4 regions of the Pseudomonas sp. REB1044 genome follow, and region 2 is predicted to be linked to each of the others. Evidence: riboswitches for the same ligand, from Rfam matches in the RefSeq annotation. Region 2 holds a riboswitch; each other region holds the start of a gene.
What was found. A riboswitch is a leader RNA that binds a small molecule or an ion and turns the genes downstream of it on or off. The one in region 2 is predicted to bind cobalamin.
Positions count from the first base shown of each region.

Region 1 (3,381 bases), 380 kb from region 2:
CCGCGGCGTGCCCAGCAGCCACTGCTCGCCACTGTGGGCCGCGACCACATACTGGCGGTCGAACAGGTTGTTCAGTTGCAGGCCAAGACGTACCTCGGGCAGCACCTGCCAGCCAAGGTTGGCGTCCATCACGGTATAGCCCGGTACGCTGGCCAGGTTCGCAGTGTCGGCGTAACGCTGATCGACGTAGCGCAGGCCGACGCCGGCATCGACGCGCTCGCCGAAGCCTTTGCTCAGCCACAGATTGGCGGTGCGCCGAGGCACATTGGCCGGTCGATTGCCGGCACGATCCTGGAACACGCCATCGACGCTTTCATCGAAATCGTCGTACCGGGCGCGCACCACCGCGGCGTTAGCCGACAGTTGCCATTGCTGGCCCAGGTCCAGCTCCAGGCTGGCTTCCAGCCCGTCCGCGCGCTGCTGGCCGGCCTGCTGCTTGTCATGGGTCAGCGGATCGTCCACCAGCAGCTTCTTCTTGACGATGTGGTACGCCGCCAGGGTCCACTCGCCCCGCCCCTCCCAGAAGCGCTGCTTGAGCCCTAGCTCGGTTTGCTTGGACTCGGTGAGGTCGTAGCCGATACGGCTGGCACTGAGGCTGACCAGGTCGCCCACGCCGTCCTCGCTGGTCGAAAACTGGCCGTACAGCGACAGGTCGTCGCTGACCGCGAACACCAGTCCCGCACGCCAGTTGCCGCCGTTCAGGCTGCGATCGACGCGGCTGTCGTCCACCAGGTTGTCGCGCTCGATATGGTTCTGGTCGCGGCGGATGCCGGTGACCAGCGATAGGCGTTCGCTGAGTTGGGTGCGGTTTTCGGCGAACAGGGCGAAGGTGCGAGTCGTGGACAGGGTTTGCGGGCGGGTCGCGCTGGCGCTCTGGAAACGTCCCGGCGCCGGACTCCAGGGGTCGATGAAGTCGCCGGGTTGCAGGTCGTCGTAGGGCGAATTGCTGTCAACGTTGAAGCGGATCCGGTTGTACTCGGCGCCGACCACGGTCTTGCTGGTCAAACCGAACAGGCTGTGATCGAAACTCAAGCTCTGGCGGTCGCCGACCTGTTCCTGGTTGTGGCGGATTTCAAGGTAGCTCTGCCGGGCCAGCAGGTCGCGATCCGGGTCCCAGCGGTAATCCTCGGCATTGCGCCAGTGCCGACGACTCTTGACGTAGTACAGCTGGTTGCTGGCACTGACGCTGTCGCTGATGGCCCAGTCGGTGTTCAGTCGCGTCCACTCGTCGTGGTAGCGCTGCACGTCGTTGCGGATGTTGTAGTTCTTGTCGCGCAGGCTGCCGTGCAGGCGGCCGTCGATCAGCGGGGTGCCGAAATAGTTCGCCGGCTGGTCATCGCCACGGTCGTGGGCGAGGGTGAAGCTCAGGTCGTCGCTGGCGTCGAAGCGCAGCGCCGCGTTCACCGCGAGGCTGCGCGAATCGGTGCGATCAACCCAGCCATTGCCCTGCTGCTGATCGAGGATCAGCCGGTAGCTGAGCCGCTCGCTCAGGCTACCGCCGCTGTCCAGGCCCGTCTGTTGGCGGTCCCAGGAACCGTAGCCCAGGCGCAGGTGGTTGCGAACTTCGCCTGCCAGGGGCTTTTTCGGGATCACATTGATGACCGCGCCGGTGGCACCTTCGCCGTACAACACCGAGGCCGGACCGCGAATCACGTCGATGCGCTCGACCATCCACGGGTCGACCGGAAAACTCTGGGTGCCGGCACCGGTGTACAGGCGCGAGCCGTCGAACAGGGTCATCACCGAGCTGTGGCCGGTGAAGCCTCGGGCGGAGAGGGCGGTGTTACCGTTGCCGGGCGTGCCGATCGAGGTGATGCCCGGCGTGCGGGTCACGGCGTCCTGTAGGGTACGGTTGGCGCGCTGCTGGATCTGCTCGGCGGTCAGGCTGCTGGTGCTGGCCGGGGTGTCCAAGGCGCTGAGGTTCAGGCGCGAGCCGGCCTGGGTCGGGGTGGCCAGGTCGATGCGCGGCTCTTCCAGCGTGTCAGTGACGGCCGTTGCCGGCAGTGCGAGCACGCCGCCGGTAGAGGTTTCGGCCAGGGACGGCAAGGAGACGGCCATGCAGGCGGCCAGGGTGTGAAGCGTGAAGTGTCGGGACATGTCGTTCCACTGTTGCAGGAATGAATGGATCCCGGTGGAAACAACGCAAAGACGCGCGGCCCCGCACGCAAGCGCGGGACACCGGCCTGCGCCCGCCCACCGCGGGTTTGCCAACTGAAGCTTCAGGCCGGTCTCCGGGCTTGCGAGGATCGTGAAGCCTTCACCTTCCCATGCCGATGCATTGCGGTTGCAATGCCGATACACAGTGGTGTGTTGAAGGATTCGCTCGCTTACCGTTGCGGGGGCAGCGCCGGACTTGTCCGCATGGACGCACCGGCTTCCCGTTTCACCCTGCGCACGGCGGCGCAGGACACCTAAAACTGGCGCGCATATGACCACCTGCCTGTGGGCGAGTCAATCGTTTGAGGGGATGGCGATGTGACAGACCGCAAATTCACGCTTTTTTCTCATATTTTTTTCGAACTTTTCTGGTGCACGTTGTCTCGAAACGACCGTTCGCCCATTTATTCAGTCATGGAGACTTCTGCGAATGTTTACTGCAAAACTGCTGCGTCACGCTTGCGCATTGGCCCTGGTCGGCGCGCCTCTGGCAGCGATGGCTGCGCCCAGCACCGATCCTCTGTTCACCTTCGGTCTGCTGGGCTCGTACAACAAGTTCAAATTCGAAGGCGGCAGCGACTCCGACAAGGAACATATGGGTCAAGGCGGCGTGTTCGCCAACTTTGGCAACAAGATGACCGCCGAATCCGGCTTCGTTTACCAAGTGGGTGCCGAAGCCAAGTACGGCAAGAAAAACGACGACAAGCTCAAGGAAGCTCAGGCTGACCTGGACCTGGGCTGGCGCGCCGCGCTGGATGCGCGCAACTTCGTCGACGTGATCATCGGTGGCGGCTACAGCTGGACCCGCTTCGAACCCGAGATCAACGATCTGGACACCAAGCTGACCTACAAGTCGCCGTTCGCCAAGGCCGCGCTGGGTTACAACCACCAGTTCGACGCCTCCACCCTGCGTGTGGAAGTGGGCGCTCGTCGCAGCATCGACGGCCGCGCGCGTCTGAAGGTCGAGGACTTCGAGAGCGACAGCGTCGACATGAAGGACCGTACCAACCCGTACGCCGAAGTGTCGCTGTTGATGAACCAGCAAGGCGCCATGCCGATTCAGGCCGGCCTCTACTACACCCGTACCGAATACAAGATCGACGAAGATTCGCCGGCTGCCGACAACACCAAGCTCAAGCGTGACGAGTTTGGCGTGAAGGTCGGTCTGGCGTTCTGACCCCGCGTGCCCCCGCCGTCCGGCAGGGGCGCAATGTGCGTGATCGG
Region 1 covers NZ_CP046139.1:2,908,831-2,912,211, reverse strand. The annotation lists gene GKC70_RS13225 (TonB-dependent receptor) at 1-2,097, opposite strand, end outside; cobalamin riboswitch at 2,205-2,430, opposite strand; gene GKC70_RS13220 (outer membrane beta-barrel protein) at 2,588-3,334, shown strand.
Region 1: it holds a riboswitch for cobalamin, as region 2 does, so the genes downstream of both, GKC70_RS13225 (TonB-dependent receptor) here and GKC70_RS11490 (CbtB-domain containing protein) in region 2, are expected to answer to the same signal.

Region 2 (3,381 bases):
TGGACTACCGCGGCTTCGGCCAGAGCCGGGGCGGCCTGCCGTCGGAAACCACGGTCTACGAAGACGCGCGCATCGCCTGGGACCGCTTTGCCCAACTGCAGCCGGTGCCGGGCAAGCGCTTGATCTTCGGCCACTCGCTCGGTGGCGCCGTGGCGGTTGAACTGGCCTCCGAACTTTCCCGGCAGGCCCGCAGCGACGGCACGCCAGTGCCCGCACGCGGCCTCATTCTGGAATCGACCTTTACGACACTTGGCGACGTCGCCGCTGCCGTGGCCAATACCAGCCTGCCGGTGCGCTGGTTGCTGTCGCAGAAGTTCGACTCGCTGGGCAAGATCGGCGAAGTCGGCCTGCCCGTGCTGCTGGTGCATGGCCTGGACGATCGCTACGTGCCGCCGCGCTTCAGCCAGGCCCTGTTCGACGCCGCCCAGGAGCCCAAGGCTCTGCTGCTGGTGCCCGGCGCGACCCACAATAACAGCATGAGCCTGGCGGGCCAGCGCTATCGGCGCGCCATCGAAGCTTTGCTGTAGGGCCGCCGGCGGCTCATTGCACGGGCAGGAAGTTCATCAGCAACAGGCTTTGGGCGTAGTTCAGGCCAATGCGCCGATAGCGCTCGTCGAGCATCTGCGCCAGCAGGTCCAGGCGCGCGACGATCTTGCCGAACTCCACGGCGAAACTCAGGTTGCTGCCCTCCTCGGAAATCTCGTTGGAGAACAACAGCAGCACGCCGTTGGCGTCCTGGCGTTGGCTGAGCATCCAGGTAGCCTTCTCGATGTTGCGCGCGGCGTTGTTGACGAACAATGGATCGATGGCGTCGGTCATGTAGAACTCGGTGCGCCCGCCATGGGCGGTCACCAGCATGCTGCCGATGGCATAGATGAAGGCGCCCACCCGGTCACCGCGAAACTCGGGGCTCAAGGCATAGCTCAGGGCCGCCAGGTCACGGCGTTGGCCCAGTTGCGCCAGCGGCTGGCGCTGCTCGATGGCTTGGCGGATCTGCCGCTCGGCGGTGGCAGCGTCCAGGTAGCCGGACTGACGCCACTGGTTGGGGTTGCGCAGGTACAGCTTGTTCATCAGCAGATAGAGGCTCTGCAGGTTGTCGCGCATCGACAGGGTCGCCATGCGGTCGACGCTGGTCTGGAACAGTTCGCTGGGATGGCCATTGCCCAACTGGGTGAAGACATCCTGACCCTCCTGGCGAGTACACGCGCACAGGGTGATCAACGTGCCCACCAGCAACAGGCGAGCGCCATGACGAAGAGCAGGAACAGGCATCGGCACCGTGGTCCGGGTCAGCGGCCAAGCCGGGAATCGGCGCAGCCAGGCCCTGCATAGAGCCTGCAAATGTAAAAAAGTGCGACGCCTGTGCACAAAGCCCGTCCATGGCGAGGGTATTTGGTAACAAGAATTGACGGCGCGCGCATGACCGTGATCTGCTTACACCCTTACGTCGGGTGCCCCTTGCAGGGGTGAAACGGGAAACCGGTGCGTCGAGGCCCATTCCAGGGTTCGATCAGTCCGGTGCTGCCCCCGCAACGGTAAGCGAGCGAGCGTCTGATCCACTGTGTCCAAGGCATGGGAAGGTGACGCTGCTGTTGGAGGCCTTGCTTCTGCTCGCCAGCCCGGAGACCGGCCCGACGCTCAGTCATCACACCCCGCGGTGGGCGGGCGCTGTTGCCGATTCCTGGACGTTGTCGCTCCGGGCTCGCCGCGCTTGCTGTCGCCATGAAAAAAGCAGAGGAATGCGTCATGTCCGTCACCAGCGCCAAACACAGCATTGCCACGCCCGTCAGTCTCAGCCAACGCCTGGTGGTCGCCATCGGTGCCAGTCTGCTGGGCCTGTGCCTGGTCTACTTCGCCGGGTTCTCACACCTGGAGGCCGTGCATAACGCGGCCCACGACACCCGCCACAGCGCCGCCTTCCCTTGCCATTGAGGGTCCAGCGATGATTACGCGTATTGCCCGCACCGCAGGCTTCAGTGGCCTGCTCGCTGCCCTGCTGCTGACCCTGCTACAGAGCTTCTGGGTGGCCCCGTTGATTCTTCAGGCCGAAACCTACGAAAGCGCAGCCCCGGCCGAACAGCATGAGCACGCTGCAGGCCAAGCCGTGGCTGCCCATGAGCACGACAGCGAAGCCTGGTCTCCGGAAGATGGCTGGCAGCGTGTGTTATCGACCACCGGCGGCAACCTGGTGGTGGCGGTCGGGTTCGCCTTGATCCTCGCCGCGTTGTACAGCCTGCGCGAGCCGGGACGCGTCAGCACGGGTGCCCTGTGGGGCCTGGGCGGCTTCGCAGTGTTCTGCCTGGCACCGACGCTGGGCCTGCCGCCGGAGCTGCCGGGCACGGCCGCTGCCGACCTGGGCCAGCGCCAGACCTGGTGGATCGGCACCGCAGCGGCCACAGCCGTGGGCCTGGCCCTGTTGGTGTTTGCCCGGCATTGGTTGGTCAAGGTACTGGGCGCCGCGCTGCTGGTCGTTCCCCACCTGATCGGTGCCCCTCAGCCCGAGGTACACGAGAGCCTGGCGCCCGAAGCACTCGAAGCGCAATTCAAAGTGGCCTCCTGGTTGACCAACGCGGCGTTCTGGATTGCGTTGGGCCTGCTCAGCGCCTGGCTCTACCGTCGTTCCGCTCAGGCCTGATGAGCGCGCTGTACGCAGGCTTCGGTTGCCGCCGAGGGTGCTCTGTCGAGGTGCTGGAGCACCTGCTACGGCGCAGCCTCGCGGCCCACGGCCTGGCCATCACGGCCGTGCGCGGAATCGCCAGTATTGCGTTGAAGGCCGATGAGCCGGGTCTGAGCGCGCTGTCACGGCGCCTGGCCCTGCCTCTGGTGTGCTACGACGCGCAACAACTGCGGCCCTTCCTGAACCAGCTCAGCCACCGCTCAGAAATATCCCACAAAACCACGGGCTGCTGGGGCGTCGCCGAAAGCGCGGCACTGGCACTGGCCGGCGGTCAGGGGGATCAGCCGCGCCTGCGCATTTCCCGCCAAGTGTTCGCTAACGCTACCCTGGCAATTGCCTGCAACGGCTAGCACTGCTTCTCCTACCCAAGGAAGTCTCATGACGGTCTACTTCATCGGGGCCGGCCCCGGCGATCCCGAGCTGATCACGGTCAAGGGCCAGCGCCTGATCCGCCAATGTCCGGTGATCATCTACGCGGGATCCCTGGTACCGGCAGCGGTGCTCGAGGGCCATAGCGCTCGCACCGTACTCAATAGCGCCGAACTGCATCTGCAGCAGATCGTCGACGCCATGCACGATGCCCACCAGCAAGGCCTGGACGTGGCTCGCGTGCACAGTGGCGACCCGAGCCTATATGGGGCGATCGGTGAGCAGATACGCCATCTGCGCGAACTGGGGATCGACTACCAGATCATCCCGGGCGT
Region 2 covers NZ_CP046139.1:2,532,536-2,535,916, reverse strand. The annotation lists gene GKC70_RS11500 (alpha/beta hydrolase) at 1-527, shown strand, start outside; gene GKC70_RS11495 (hypothetical protein) at 541-1,272, opposite strand; cobalamin riboswitch at 1,433-1,650, shown strand; gene GKC70_RS11490 (CbtB-domain containing protein) at 1,747-1,932, shown strand; gene GKC70_RS11485 (CbtA family protein) at 1,943-2,635, shown strand; gene GKC70_RS11480 (cobalamin biosynthesis protein) at 2,635-3,027, shown strand; gene cobM (precorrin-4 C(11)-methyltransferase) at 3,056-3,381, shown strand, end outside.

Region 3 (3,381 bases), 220 kb from region 2:
CCAGTTGCTCCACGCCATAGCGCCAGTAGCCGACGCCGCCGTGCAGCGACAGCAGGATCACCTTGGCGTGGCGCAGCACCTGATCGAAGTAGAGGTCCACCGAGGCATGGTTCTGCACCTGCATGGGATTGGCCAGGCGCAGGCTGGGAAAGTCGTCCGGCAACTGCTCGGCGGTGTCGGCGAGCAGCGCCAGGTGGGAATCACCGCTGCAGAGAATCACCAGGTCGGCGGGGGTCTGGCCGAGGTCGGCAATGCTGTCGTCCGGCACGAAGCCGCCGGGCTGGGTCCGCAGCAGGTGCATGGATCAGGCGCCCAGGGCCTGGCGCAGGCGCGCTTCGAGCTGGGCGGCATCGAGGTCCTGACCGATCAGCACCAGCCGGGTGATGCGCGGCTCGTCGGCGCGCCAGGCACGGTCGAAGTGCTTGTCGAAGCGCGTGCCGACGCCCTGGATCAGCAGGCGCATCGGTTTGCCGGGAATCGCGGCGAAACCCTTGGCACGCAAGATGCCGAACTCGCCCACCAACTGCGCCAGCGCGTCGAGCAGCAGGCGCTCGTCGGCTTCGGGCAGGTCGATGGAGATGGAGTCGAAGGCGTCGTGATCGTGGTCGTCCTCTTCGCCGTCATGGTGCGAATCGTGATGGGTGCGGCGCGCATCGATGTGCGCTTCGGCTTGCGCGTCCAGGCCCAGCAGCACGTCCAGCGGCAGACGACCGCTGCTGGCCTCGATCACCTTGACCGCCGGTGGCAGTTCTTCGGCCACCTCGGCGCGGACCTTGGCCAGGCCCTCGGCGTCGATCAGGTCGGCTTTGTTCAGCACCACCAGGTCGGCGCTGGCCAACTGGTCGGCGAACAGTTCGTGCAGGGGCGACTCGTGATCCAGGTTAGGGTCGAGTTTGCGCTGGGCATCGACCTGCTCGGGATAGGCGGCGAAGGTGCCGGCAGCCACGGCCGGGCTGTCGACCACGGTAATCACTGCATCGACGGTGCAGGCGTTGCGGATTTCCGGCCACTGGAAGGCTTGCACCAAGGGTTTGGGCAGCGCCAGGCCGCTGGTCTCGATGAGGATGTGGTCCAGGTCGCCACGGCGCGCCACCAACTCGCGCATCACCGGGAAGAACTCTTCCTGCACCGTGCAGCACAGGCAGCCGTTGGCCAGCTCGTAGACGCGGCCGTTGGCTTCTTCCTCGCTACAGCCGATGCTGCACTGCTTGAGGATCTCGCCGTCGATGCCCAGCTCGCCGAATTCGTTGACGATGACCGCGATGCGCCGGCCTTGGGCGTTGTCGAGCATGTGCCGGAGCAAGGTAGTCTTGCCCGAGCCGAGGAAGCCGGTGACGATGGTGACCGGAAGTTTGGCCAGTGTTTTCATGTGGCAATGCCCTTGGCAGCAATGGTGCGGGCATGCGGGACGAGCGCCTCGGCCGAGCGGCCGGGCACGTTCGCCACCGGATCACCCCGCCCGGTTGAAGGTCGAAAACGTCACGAGGCAGGTCTCCTGGCTTGCACTGCACGGCCGCGGGCCGTTAGTTCGACGCCTTCCCGCACGTGCAGTGGCTGTGTCGAACCTGTTCAGTGCTTACAGTTGCGGGGGCAGCCGCGGCTTGGACCGCGTTCCCGTCTTAGCTCCGGTCGGGCCGGAGAACCTCGAACCGGCAAGGCTACGCAGTGGGGCGCAGGTGGTCAACCGTCTCGCGCCGACAGGCGGCCACTACCATCCTTCGCCGGCCAGAAGCTGCTTGAGCGTATCGGCCAGGGCCTTGACCATACCGTCGGCGCTGGGCCGATGGACGATGACGATCTCGTAGCTGTCCACCTCCGGCAGCCCCTGCGCTGTCCCCAGTACGCGGTGTTCGGCGGTGGCTGCGCGCGGTGGCAGGAGGCTCACGCCCATGCCGTTGGCGACTGCCGCCTGGATGCCGGACAGACTGGAGCTGGTGAAGCTGATGCGCCAGCGGCGGCCCATGCCCTCGATGGCCTGGATCATGTCTTCGCGGTACAGGCCGCGCGGCGGGAACGTCACCAGTGGCACCGGGTCCAGCTCGAAGGTGGGCAGCTGCAGGCTGTCGATCCATTGCAGCGGCTCCGGCCAGCAAGCCAGGCCCTCGCGGCTGTTGCGCCTTTGTTTGAGCAGCACCAGGTCCAGTTCGCCGTTGTCGTAGGCCTGGCTCAGGTCGCGGCACAGGCCACTGGTGACCTCCAGCTTGACCTGCGGATACTGGCGGCTGAAGGCTGACAGTGCATGGGTGGTACGGCCGCCGACGAAGTCTTCGGGTACACCCAAGCGCACGGTCACGCCGACCGAGGCCCCGGCCAGGGCCTCGAGCATCTGGTCATTGAGCGCAAGCATGTGCCGGGCGTAGCCGAGCAGGGTCTGGCCGGCGTCGGTGGGCAGCACGTCGCGGTGACCGCGCACCAGCAGGCGATGGCCGACCATCTCTTCCAGGCGGCGGACCTTCTGGCTGATGGTCGACTGGGTCGAGTGCAGGCGAGCAGCGGCGGTGGTGAAACTGCCGCAATCGGCCACCACGACGATGGCGCGGAGCAAGTCGAGGTCGAACAGCGCTCTATTCGGTTTGACGCTGGTGTGCATCGCAGTATTCGATTCGCGAATGGAAGAACGGCGTTCTAACACAGCCCTGCCGCCCCGGCAATCGCGCAGGTATTCGCAAAGCCACTGCGTGTCATCCAGATAATTCGTTTCAGTCCGCTGCGTCTGATCTCCTAGGATGAACCTTCGTACCCAGGAGACCGCCTCATGCGTATGCCACTCATCGCCTGCCTGCTGGCTGCGCTCACCTGCCCTATGGCCCACGCCGAGACCTCGCCCATGGACACCCGCCTGCTGTATGCCGCCCAGCGCGGCGATGCCCCCGCCATCGGCCGCCTGCTCAAAGAGTCGGTGGATCTTGAGCGTCGCGATGCGCAAGGTCGCACACCATTGATGCTGGCAACCCATGGCAACCATGTCGAGGCGGCCCGGGTATTGATCGAGGCCGGGGCGGACGTCAACGCCAAGGACGCCATCCACGACAGCCCCTACCTGTATTCCGGCGCGCGGGGCCTGAATCAGATCCTGCGCCTGACCCTGGACCACGGCGCCGACCTGGCCAGCACCAACCGCTATGGCGGCACGGCGCTGATCCCGGCTGCCGAGCGCGGCCATGTGGACACGGTGCAGATGCTGATCGACGCCGGGGTCGAGGTGAACCACCTCAACCGCCTGCACTGGACCGCCCTGCTGGAGGCGGTGATTCTCGGCGATGGCGGCCCTCGGCACGTCGAGATCGTGGAACGGCTGCTGGCCGCCGGCGCCGACCCGACGATCGCCGACAAGGACGGCGTGACCGCGCTGGCCCATGCCAAGGCGCGCGGCTATGCGCA
Region 3 covers NZ_CP046139.1:2,310,488-2,313,868, reverse strand. The annotation lists partial or broken gene cobN (cobaltochelatase subunit CobN) at 1-301, opposite strand, end outside; gene cobW (cobalamin biosynthesis protein CobW) at 305-1,369, opposite strand; cobalamin riboswitch at 1,468-1,662, opposite strand; gene GKC70_RS10765 (LysR substrate-binding domain-containing protein) at 1,709-2,590, opposite strand; gene GKC70_RS10760 (ankyrin repeat domain-containing protein) at 2,804-3,381, shown strand, end outside.
Region 3: it holds a riboswitch for cobalamin, as region 2 does, so the genes downstream of both, cobW (cobalamin biosynthesis protein CobW) here and GKC70_RS11490 (CbtB-domain containing protein) in region 2, are expected to answer to the same signal.

Region 4 (3,381 bases), 1.1 Mb from region 2:
CATCCACTCCAGCAGCCGCCGCAGCGGTGGCGTGCGCATCGACAGCCTCGGTGATCGCTACTGGAGCAAAACCTTCCTCGAAGCCAAGCGCGCCTTGGCCATGGCACCGACCACCACGTTGTCACGAAACTAATAGCATTTTGCTGTACTCTCAACACGGCGACTGGCTGAAAAGCGAGTCGCCGTGCGCATTTACGAATAGCGTCTAATCTAAATTCTCAACTCTTTCATCGGCTGCGGCCGATCGGTTTCAGACAGGTTCTGACCCATGGCGATCATGACGCGCTTCGCATTCCTCTCGATGGTGGCTCTGCTCGCCGCCTGTTCCAGCCGTGCTCCCACTCCGCCACCCGCCGTCAAGCCGCCGGTGGTCTTCGTCGATCAACCGTCCTCTTCGCCTGTGGCCGACGATGTGCTGATCCGTGCCATCGGTCTGGTGGGCACACCCTACCGCTGGGGCGGCAATACCCCGGACTCGGGCTTCGATTGCAGTGGTCTGATCGGCTATGTGTATCGCGATGCGGCAAACATCAGCCTGCCGCGTTCGACCCGCGAGATGATCGTCATGCGCGCGCCGACTGTGAACATCAACGCGCTGCAGTCGGGCGATCTGGTGTTCTTCGCCACCGCGGGCGGTTCCCGGGTGAGCCATGCCGGCATCTATGTGGGCGAGGGGCGGTTCGTGCATGCGCCGTCCAGCGGTGGCACCGTGCGCCTGGACTACCTGTCCAACAGCTACTGGTCCAGGGCCTACCTGCAGGCCAAACGAGTGCTCAATCCCTCGGGCCATCTGGCACAGAATCCCTAGCGGGCGGACGTGGGGCCGCTGACCGGCCCCTAGTGCTTCACGCCTGCTTGATCAACACCGCCACACCCGGGTGATACTGCCCTGCTTCGTTGTGCAGCTTGCGATAAGCGTAAGGGAAGTACCAGGCGATGGCGCAGGCCGTGTGCTTGCTCAGGTCGTCGACCATGTCCTGCAACTCTTCCGGGCTGGCATGCTGGCCGGCCTTCCACGGACTGATGAACAGAGCCCCCGCCTTGAACTGGCTGGGGTAGACCGACAGGCGCGCCAGTGCGGCGGTTTCTTGCAGGGCGGTGGCGAGGTCCAGTCGGGCGATCTTTGGCCAACGCTGCGCGGTAATCAAATGCAGGGATTGTTCGGCATCGGCGATGCACAGGTCGCAACGTCCCTCGCGGTCACCTTCGTCACGTTGTTTCTTGCCCTGATACTGCTGCAGCGTGACACGCTCGGCCTGCCAGGCGGCAGCGGCCAGCAGGCCGGCATTGGCCTGGGCGCCATGCCAGTAGGGGGCGTCGCTTTCACCGTGGATCTGATTGAAGCGGTCGATGCATTCGACCCAGCGCTCGAATACCGGTCGCAGGAACTCCAGGTGCGGGTTGTGGATGATCAAGCCTTGCATGACGCGTTCTCCTTTTATTTATGATCGCGTTCAGCCGATTGATGGCTATGTGATATCACTTCCTTGTTCTTCAGACAAGCGCCCTGAAGAGTCGTTCGCCATCCGTGTTCAATTGACGCTCCCGGTGCAACCCTCTAACCTTCGCCGCGTGTTTCAGGTGCTCTGCGGACAGCCTCCGGCAGAGTGAAACTGGGAAGCCGGTGGGCGCCGCAGGGCGCGAGTCCGGCGCTGCCCCCGCAACGGTAGGTGAGTCAAGGCCGCGCATGGCCACTGGGCAGAGTCCGGGAAGGCGCGCGGTTTCGGGCCAGAGCCCAACTCATGAGCCCGGAGACCGGCCTGTCACTGCCAACGGCATCACGGAGGGTGATGCGCGCGGTCCCGTGGTCTGTCCGCGGCCATTGCGTGCTCCCGTCTGCGCCTGCCTGCCTTGATTACCTGTCGCTGCCTGGTGCCCACCCGCGAGTGCCCGACCGGCGCGTCGACAGCTTGCGGAGTACCCACATGAGCGAATCCCCGAACGCGACGAACGCCACCTGGCGCGCATGCAGCGCAAGAAGGCGGTGATCGACGAACGCATCGCCAACTCCCCCAACGAATGCGGCCTGCTGCTGGTGCTCACCGGCAACGGCAAGGGCAAGAGCAGTTCGGCGTTCGGCATGCTCGCCCGTGCCATGGGCCACGGCATGCAGTGCGGTGTTGTGCAGTTCATTAAGGGCCGTAACAGCACCGGCGAAGAGCTGTTCTTCCGGCGGTTCCCCGAGCAGGTGCGTTATCACGTGATGGGTGAGGGCTTCACTTGGGAAACCCAAGACCGTCAGCGTGACATCGCTGCCGCCGAAGCCGCCTGGGAGGTGTCACGCGCGCTGCTGCAAGACCCTGGCGTGCAGTTCGTGGTGCTCGATGAACTCAACATCGCCCTCAAGCACGGCTATCTGGAGCTGGATCAGGTCCTGTCCGATATCCAGGCACGGCCACCGATGCAGCATGTCATCGTCACCGGCCGCGGCGCCAAGCCGGAAATGATCGAACTGGCCGATACCGTCACCGAGATGGGTATGCTCAAGCACGCCTTCCAGGCCGGAATCCGCGCGCAAAAGGGCGTCGAGCTGTGACCTCAGGCACTCGGCAATGCCCGGCGGTGCTGATCGCAGCCCCTGCCTCCGGCCAGGGCAAGACCACCGTCACCGCCGCCCTGGCGCGTCTGCATCGCAACCTTGGACGCCGGGTTCGAGTGTTCAAGTGCGGGCCTGACTTTCTTGATCCTATGATCCACGAGCGGGCCAGCGGCGCGCCGGTGTACCAGTTGGACATGTGGATGATCGGCGAGGCCGAAAGCCGTCGCCTGTTGTGGGAGGCGGCTGCCGATGCCGACCTGATCCTGATCGAAGGTGTGATGGGCCTGTTCGACGGCACGCCCTCGAGCGCCGATCTGGCGCGGCATTTCGGCGTGCCGGTGCTGGCGGTGATCGACGGCACTGCCATGGCCCAGACCTTTGGCGCCCTGGCCTTGGGTCTGGCGCGCTATCAGCCCGACCTGCCGTTTGCCGGCGTGTTGGCCAACCGCGTAGGCAGCCTGCGCCACGCGCAACTGCTCGAAGGCAGCCTGACCGAAGGCCTGCGTTGGTACGGTGGGCTTTCCCGCGAGCGCGGCATCGAGCTGCCCAGCCGTCATCTGGGGCTGGTCCAGGCCAGCGAGCTGAACGACCTGGACGCACGCCTGGATGCCGCTGCCGAGGCGTTGGGCGCCAGTTGCGATGCAGCCCTGCCGCCACCGGTGAGTTTCGTCAAACCGCCAGCCCAGCGGCGGCAGGCCAGCTTGGCCGGCGTGCGCATCGGCGTGGCCCGCGACGAGGCTTTCGCCTTCCTCTATGGCGCCAACCTTGATTTACTGCGCGACCAGGGCGCCGAACTGGTGTTCTTTTCGCCGCTGCATGATAGCCAGTTGCCGGTGGTCGAC
Region 4 covers NZ_CP046139.1:1,421,638-1,425,018, forward strand. The annotation lists gene GKC70_RS06650 (C40 family peptidase) at 1-133, shown strand, start outside; gene GKC70_RS06655 (C40 family peptidase) at 269-808, shown strand; gene GKC70_RS06660 (hypothetical protein) at 846-1,424, opposite strand; cobalamin riboswitch at 1,563-1,779, shown strand; gene cobO (cob(I)yrinic acid a,c-diamide adenosyltransferase) at 1,967-2,536, shown strand; gene GKC70_RS06670 (cobyrinate a,c-diamide synthase) at 2,533-3,381, shown strand, end outside.
Region 4: it holds a riboswitch for cobalamin, as region 2 does, so the genes downstream of both, cobO (cob(I)yrinic acid a,c-diamide adenosyltransferase) here and GKC70_RS11490 (CbtB-domain containing protein) in region 2, are expected to answer to the same signal.